DNA from 2 places in the Photorhabdus heterorhabditis genome. Region 1 is predicted to be linked to the other one. Evidence: predicted binding sites of a transcription regulator. Region 1 holds the regulator's gene; the other holds the start of a gene.
What was found. Region 1 encodes CRP, which controls carbon source genes, mostly activating them, when cyclic AMP is high. Its sites were predicted from a motif close to ATGTGANNNNNNTCACAT; they were not measured.

Region 1 (4,358 bases):
TGCTGCGATTCGTAAAGCCAAAGAACAAGGCAGACATATCAGTTACTTTGGGCCAGAAGCCAATGATTTTGGCATGCTGGAAAAAACCATGATTGACTATGGTGAAACGGGTGAAGGCCGTCGTCGGAAATATCTTCATACTTATGACGATGCCGTTCCTTACAACCAGCTACCCGGTACATTTACACCATGGGCATCCTTACCCAAGCAAACCGATGTGCTGTTCTATGAAGGTCTACATGGTGGCGTTGTAACACCACAACATAACGTTGCCAGCCATGTCGATCTGCTGGTAGGAGTAGTGCCGATTGTCAACCTTGAATGGATACAGAAACTTATCCGTGATACCGGGGAACGAGGACATTCACAAGAAGCGGTGATGGATTCTGTTGTTCGTTCTATGGATGATTATATCAATTACATTACGCCACAATTTTCGCGAACACATATCAACTTTCAACGTGTCCCTACCGTGGATACCTCCAACCCATTTTCAGCCAAAGCCATTCCATCATTGGATGAAAGTTTCATTGTCATCCGTTTCCGTGATCTGACTCAGATTGATTTCCCGTACCTGTTATCAATGCTACAAGGCTCATTCGTTTCAAGTATTAATACCATTGTGGTTCCAGGCGGAAAAATGGGATTGGCAATGGAATTAATTATGACGCCATTAGTACAACGATTGCTGGAAGGGGAAAAGATTTGCTGATCAGAACCTGGGATAAATGTAAAAAATCCAGTCTCTGAATTCACATCTTTACATTATTCAGTTAATAAAACAGGTAACTGAAATGTTAGTTACCTGCCGTTATTTTTTAATCAATAAATAATATCTTAATCTGCATCTTTAATTTCAAAACTGTGGGTGATTTCAACTGACTTTCCCAGCATCAACGAAACAGAGCAATATTTTTCTGCGGAAAGTATAACAGCACGTTCAACCGCTTTATCTGTTAAATCTTTGCCTGTCACAATGAAATGCAGATTTATATGAGTAAACAAGCGTGGCGCTTCTTCACGACGGCGGGAAGTTAATTTTACCTCACAATCTATTACGTCATATCTACCTTTCTGCAAAATAGAAACAACATCAATCGTACTGCAACCACCCGCTGCCATTAATACCATTTCCATTGGGCTTGGTGCCTTATCGCCGGCATTTCCATCCATCATTATCTGATGACCCGAAGACGACTCCCCCAAAAGAGATAACCCTTCAACCCATTTTACCCGTGCTTGCATAATCCCCCCTTAAACCATTTTTTGCATTAAAGCCTACCCTTTCGGTATTAAACTGGCAATCTAATGCGCAGTTCATGATGCTGAAACAATACAAGACAAGACAGAAACCTTTTCCTGTGCTACAAACAGAAGCAGGTCAGGTATATATTAGGTTAGGATCAATACTCAGGGTTCAAATTTTAGATAACCTATATAAAACTTTCACCTGTCGGTTTTTCGACAAACTAATATGTTAAGCTAGTGTCTTTATAAGCCAGCCTGATGAGAAACTTTTAGATTCTCATGTTATTTAGGCAGCGATAACAACAGAGGATGAAGCGAATGGTTCTCGGCAAGCCACAAACAGACCCCACTCTTGAATGGTTTTTGTCACACTGCCATATTCATAAATATCCATCTAAAAGCACGCTTATTCATCAAGGCGAAAAAGCAGAGACGCTTTACTACATCGTAAAAGGCTCTGTTGCAGTTTTGATTAAAGATGAAGAAGGCAAAGAGATGATCCTCTCCTATTTAAATCAGGGAGATTTCATTGGCGAACTTGGATTATTTGAAGAAGGGCAAGAGCGTACAGCCTGGGTACGGGCTAAAAGTGCCTGTGAAGTGGCTGAAATTTCCTATAAAAAATTCCGCCAACTGATTCAGGTCAACCCGGATATTCTAATGCGTTTATCTGCCCAAATGGCAAGCCGTTTGCAAACGACTTCTGAGAAAGTCGGTAATCTAGCCTTTCTGGATGTTACCGGCCGTATTGCTCAGACCTTGCTGAATTTGGCAAAACAACCAGATGCTATGACCCACCCGGATGGGATGCAAATCAAAATCACACGTCAGGAAATTGGCCAAATTGTTGGCTGTTCCCGTGAAACGGTTGGTCGTATCCTGAAAATGCTGGAAGATCAAAACCTGATTTCCGCACACGGCAAAACAATTGTTGTTTACGGTACACGTTAATACCTGATGAATCAGCGCATTATATTTGCGCTGATTTTTCTTGTATTCGTTATACTAACTGGCTAATCGTCTTTTCCAACCGTTCCATTCCCTGAGCAATCTCTTCTTTACTGATAATCAACGAAGGTGTGAAACGCAGTACATCACTGCCAGCACTCAGCAACATTAGCCCATTTTCAGCAGCCAGTTGCAGGATATCTTTAGATTTTCCCTGATACTGCCCTTTTAGTTCCGCACCAATCAGTAATCCTTTTCCACGGATCTCACCAAATACGGAATATTGCTGATTAATATCGTTCAAAAAATTCACAATTAAATTATGACGTTTTTCAACCCCATCCAGAACCTCTGGCGTATTGATAATATCAAACGCAACATTTGCGACTGCACAAGCCAGCGGATTACCACCGTAAGTCGTACCGTGAGTTCCCGGCACCATAACCGAGGCAATATTCGCGGTGGTCAGCATAGCACTGACAGGAAAACCATTTCCTAGTGCTTTCGCTGTGGTGATAATATCCGGTGCAACATCATAATGCATATAAGAAAACAGTTTGCCGGTACGTCCCATCCCACTTTGTACTTCGTCAAACACCAGCAGCACCTGATGTTTATCACAAAGCTCACGCACCCCATGAATAAACGCAGATGTTGCAGGAGTTACTCCCCCTTCTCCCTGAACAGGTTCCAATATAACCGCACAAGTATGGTCATCCATGACTGCCTTTACCGCCTCTAAGTCATTAAAAGGTACATGAATAATATCTGCGGGTTTTGGCCCAAAACCATCAGCATATTTTGGCTGACCACCAACAGAGACAGTAAAAAGGGTACGACCATGAAATCCCTGATGGAACGCAATAATTTTGGTTTTATATGGGCTGTGACGGGTAATGGCATAGTGACGAGCCAGTTTAAATGCAGCTTCATTCGCTTCTGCACCTGAATTAGCAAAAAATACCCGTTCAGCAAACGTAGCATCAATCAATTTCTGCGCCAATATTAAAGCCGGTTCATTGGTGAAAATATTACTGATATGCCAAAGTTTCTCTCCTTGCTGCTTCAAAACATCAACCAACTCAGGGTGACAATGTCCCAAAGCCATAACAGCAATACCACCCGCAAAATCAATGTATTCCTTCCCTTGTTGATCCCATACACGACTACCTTGCCCTTTCACCGGTATAAACTGTGCCGGTGAATAGATTGGCAACATGACTTGATCGTAGGTATTTCTATTTACTGCGGCATGTTCTGTCATTTTCCCACCCGATTTTTATATATACATTATTTAAAAGTGAAAATATAATCACAAAATACGCATAAAAAATCAAAGATGGGCCAATGAAAAAGATGAATAAATGAAGAAATTATTGGTATCTGGTTAATATCTAAGGAAGTTTCTCAGTAGCTGATGCCCTTGCTCGCTGAGAATACTTTCTGGATGGAACTGCACACCTTCCAGAGGCAACGTGCGGTGACGAATTCCCATGATTTCATCTACATTGCCGTCATGCTGGCTCCATGCAGTCACCTCAAATGAAGCAGGTAATGTTTCCGCAGCAATCACCAATGAATGGTAACGGGTAACCGTTAATGGCCGATTAAGACCTTTAAACACACCTTGCTGATTATGATGAATAGCAGAAGTTTTCCCATGCATGACTTCTCTAGCTTTTACTACACTGGCACCAAATGCCTGTCCAATTGCCTGATGTCCAAGGCAAACACCCAAAATCGGCAACTGCCCCGCAAAATGCGAAATCGCAGTCAGAGAAATGCCTGCTTCATTTGGCGTACAGGGGCCTGGGGAAATAACAAGATGAGTGGGAGCTAATCTCTCAATATCCTCAAGCAGTAATTCATCATTGCGCTTAACTAAAACATCTATTCCCAATTCACAAAAGTATTGATATAAGTTATATGTAAAAGAATCGTAGTTATCTATTATTAATAACATAGGAAACAATCCTACTCATTTATCGCTGTATTTGCTGTCCTGCCACTCCTGCAATTTATTTATCATGAACAACATGACTTTCAGGTAAAACGGCCTAACGACAACGGGGCGGCTATCATAGCACATCAACATTTGTAGCATAGCACAACAAAATCAATGGCTATCTTTTACTCAATCAACTTACCCTCAAACCTACAAA
Region 2 (4,358 bases), on a different contig from region 1:
GGAAGTTGGTATGGGTAAAGTCGGTATGCCGCTGCGCGTGGCTGCCACTGGTGCCGGACAGTCTCCAGGTCTAGATGTGACTATTCATGCTATCGGACAAACTCGTACTCTGTCTCGTATTAATCAGGCTCTGGAGTTCATTGCTCAGCGTGAAACCCAACAGTAATTAATGCGACAAAGGCATCACTGGCTCTATGGTGATGCCTTCTGCTTTTAAAAAAGGTTTTCGTTTAGTTTGCTCACATTATTCACTCTCTAATCCGCCTTCCATATCACGGCAACCCATTGCTTAACCTTTATTTTGTCGATTTATCACAAAACTGATGGCTTTTTCAACGTTTGTTTTGAGAATGATAAGTTAGTCGTTGACAGTATTTGCTGGGTTTCATATTATGCGCCCCGTTCCATTAATTTTGATTGGGGCTATAGCTCAGCTGGGAGAGCGCTTGCATGGCATGCAAGAGGTCAGCGGTTCGATCCCGCTTAGCTCCACCAAATACTTTCACCAAAGTAAAGTATTTGGTACTAAAATTAGGAAAAGTTACAAGCGTGGGGCTATAGCTCAGCTGGGAGAGCGCTTGCATGGCATGCAAGAGGTCAGCGGTTCGATCCCGCTTAGCTCCACCAAAATTATCAGGCCCTGAAAGCTATGCTTTCAGGGCCTTTTGCTTATCACTGTTTATCACCTTCATATTAATAAACCCTTACTTTGGCTGGTTATTCTTCAACGGTTTTACCAGCGAATCTAACCCTTCTATTTTTATTGCCAAAGTCATCTCCATCAGTACACCTAATTTGCCTTGTGGAAATTCACCCTTACGGGAGAACCACAATAAGTATTCTTCTGGTAAATCAATGAGTACCCGACCTTTATATTTACCAAATGGCATAACGGTATTAGCAATCTCTATCAGGTTTTCTTTTTCCATAACTTGCATATATATCAATTAAAAAAGGTAGTATCAGTTTACGGAGTAAAGAAGAAATATGCGAAAGGAAATAAAGAAAAGCTGCATCATCCATGACGCAATATCCCACGATCAAACTTTACATTTTTACAGCACCAAACCTGCAATAGCTGCGGATAGAAAACTAACAAGAGTTGAACCAAACAGTAATTTCAGACCAAAGCGAGAAACTACGTTACCCTGTTTTTCATCCAAGCCCTTAATCGCACCTGCAACAATCCCAATTGACGAGAAGTTAGCAAAAGAAACCAAAAATACCGATAAAATACCCAGTGAACGCGGAGAAAGTTCTGTAGCAACTGACTGCAAGCTATGCATCGCAACAAATTCGTTAGAAACCAGTTTGGTTGCCATGATACTGCCAACCTTCAGCGCTTCATCCGCAGGGATACCAATCACCCAAGCGAATGGATAAAACACATAACCCAATGTTTCCTGGAAGTCCTTATCAAAAATCATGCTAAACAGCGCGTTAATAGCGGCAATCAGAGCAATGAAACCAATCAACATCGCAGCAACAATCAGTGCCACTTTAAAACCAGCCAAAATATATTCACCTAGCATTTCAAAGAAACTTTGACCTTCATGAAGATTGCTCATTTGAATATCTTCTTCACTGTCAACATCATACGGGTTAATTAGTGACAGAATGATAAAAGTACTGAACATATTAAGCACCAGTGCCGCCACAACATATTTAGGCTCCAGAATTGTCATGTAAGCACCAACTATCGACATAGAAACCGTTGACATCGCAGTCGCGGCCATTGTGTACATTCGGCGCTCAGACATTTTGCCCAGCACATCTTTATAGGCAATAAAATTTTCAGATTGACCAAGTACCAAAGAACTAACCGCATTGAATGATTCCAACTTACCCATGCCGTTAACTTTAGACAACAGAGTACCAATAACCCGGATGACGATTGGTAATACATTGATATGCTGTAAAATCCCAATCAGGGCGGAGATAAAGATAATCGGACACAATACATTCAGAAAGAAAAATGCCAGTTTTGCATCCATCATGCCGCCAAAAATAAATTCAGTTCCTTCACCCGCAAATTTCAGCAATTGCTCAAACAAGCCAGCAAATCCCATGACAAATTCCTGACCAACACCAGAATTCAGGAAAAACCACGCCAGAGCAAGCTCAATAACAAGCAGCTGAATAATATAGCGAGGACGAATCCCTTTACGGTTACTACTCGCCAGAATAGCAAGGCCACCAATAACAACCAGAGCTAAAAGGAAATGCAGGATCTGAGACATATCATACTCCAAACATGAGAAAACTAGTTTATACCTGTTATCTTTCAAGTTGCCTCTTTGTTGGCTGCACTCACTCACCCCGGTCACAGAGTTATCTATGCTCCCGGGGATTCGCTCCCTGGCCGTCGCGATCCATCTTGAAATCTATTGGGTATATAAATACATTCTATGTAATCATAGTTAACAAAATGGGATAAATATCACACTATGTTGAAATAATTTTTGTCCTAAATCTATATTTAGTAGGATTGATCACATTTTTAGCTGAATCGTATAAATCAGATTTAAAAATACCTCATTGCACATTACGGATTATTGAAAAAATCCCTCAATAATCCGCATGCAAACAAAAAATTATTCACCCAATAAACGGATCATTTCTTCTTCATCAATAACCGAAATATTTAGCTCATGAGCTTTAGCCAATTTTGAGCCAGCAGCTTCACCAGCGATCACCAAATCTGTCTTCTTAGAAACACTGCCGGTAACTTTTGCCCCAAGCGCAATAAGCTTATCTTTGGCTTCATCTCTGGATAACTGATGCAATGAACCAGTGAGCACAATTGTTTTACCCGCAAAGGGGCTGTCAATCTTCTCGGCCTTTGTCACGACAACGGGTTCCCAGTTAATTCCTATATTATCAATCAGCTCATCAATAACTTTTTGATTATGAGGTTCACTGAAGAAGTTAACCACATGTTTCGCCACCACTTCACCAACATCTTGAACTTCTTTCAGTGCTGCTTCATCAGCTGCACGTAATTTATCCAACTCGCCAAAGTGCACGGCCAAATTAGCGGCTGTCGTCTCCCCAACTTCACGGATACCCAAGGCATAAAGGAAACGGGCAAATGTGGTTCTTTTCGCTTTTTCCAGAGCTTCTACCACATTCTGAGCAGATTTCGGCCCCATACGATCAAGCCCGGTTAATTTACCCGCCGTAAGCCTGAAAAGATCTGCGGGGGTTTCGACATATTCCTTATCCACCAGTTGATCGATAATCTTCTCTCCCATACCGTCAACATCCATCGCCCGCCGGGAAACAAAGTGTCTAAGCGCTTCTTTACGCTGAGCACCACATACCAATCCCCCCGTACAACGTGCTACCGCTTCCCCTTCAATCTTCTCAATATCTGCTCCACATACTGGACAATGTTCAGGGAACATCACTTCATCACTGTCTTGCGGCCTTCTGTCCTCCACAACACCTACAACCTGTGGAATAACATCACCAGCACGACGAATAATAACAGTATCACCAATACGCAAACCTAAACGTTCAATCTCATCCGCATTATGCAATGTCGCATTACTCACCGTCACACCAGAAACCTGCACAGGTTCCAAACGCGCTACCGGTGTAATCGCACCAGTACGACCAACTTGAAACTCAATATCGCGAACAATCGTCATCTGTTCCTGAGCAGGGAATTTGAATGCCGTCGCCCAACGTGGCGCACGAGCGACAAAACCTAATGTTTCCTGTAACTCCAGCGAATTCACTTTGACAACAACACCATCGATATCAAATCCTAATGTTGAACGCTGATTCTCAATATCATGATAAAAATCAATAACCTGCTGACTGTTAGTGCAAATCTTAACTTTATTGCTGACTGGCAATCCCCATTTCTTAAACTGTATCAATCGTTCATAGTGACTAGCCGGTAACTCTCCCCCTTCCAGAACACCAACACCATAACAGAAAAAAGACAATGGACGTTTAGCGGTAATACGGGGATCAAGCTGACGCAGGGAGCCAGCTGCCGCATTACGCGGGTTAGCAAATACTTTTGCACCTGTGCGACGAGCCTCTTCATTCAGTTTCTCAAACCCTTTTTGTGGTATAAAAACCTCACCACGGACTTCAATACGGGCAGGAATATTTTCTCCAGTCAGGCGCAGCGGAATCGCGTTGATAGTCCGTACATTCGATGTAATGTTTTCCCCTGTTGTCCCATCACCACGAGTTGCCGCCTGTACCAGTTCACCATTTTCATATAACAGGCTAACTGCCAAACCATCCAGTTTCAGCTCACAGCAAACGACCAAATCCTGATCATCTTTCAGGCGGTCACGTACCCGCTTATCAAATGCCAGATAACTCTCTTCATCAAA

Region 2: the regulator CRP is predicted to act here: its motif matches at 2,429-2,446, upstream of AM629_RS11590 (NupC/NupG family nucleoside CNT transporter).

Annotation. Positions count from the first base shown of each region.
Region 1 is NZ_LJCS01000022.1:47,601-51,958, reverse strand. It holds gene AM629_RS09845 (phosphoribulokinase) at 1-712, shown strand, start outside; gene AM629_RS09840 (OsmC family protein) at 838-1,245, opposite strand; gene crp (cAMP-activated global transcriptional regulator CRP) at 1,567-2,199, shown strand; gene argD (bifunctional acetylornithine/succinyldiaminopimelate transaminase) at 2,249-3,460, opposite strand; gene AM629_RS09825 (aminodeoxychorismate synthase component II) at 3,584-4,159, opposite strand.
Region 2 is NZ_LJCS01000029.1:46,140-50,497, reverse strand. It holds gene gltX (glutamate--tRNA ligase) at 1-166, shown strand, start outside; tRNA gene AM629_RS11605 (tRNA-Ala) at 420-495, shown strand; tRNA gene AM629_RS11600 (tRNA-Ala) at 552-627, shown strand; gene AM629_RS11595 (DUF3820 family protein) at 705-929, opposite strand; gene AM629_RS11590 (NupC/NupG family nucleoside CNT transporter) at 1,056-2,240, opposite strand; gene ligA (NAD-dependent DNA ligase LigA) at 2,595-4,358, opposite strand, start outside.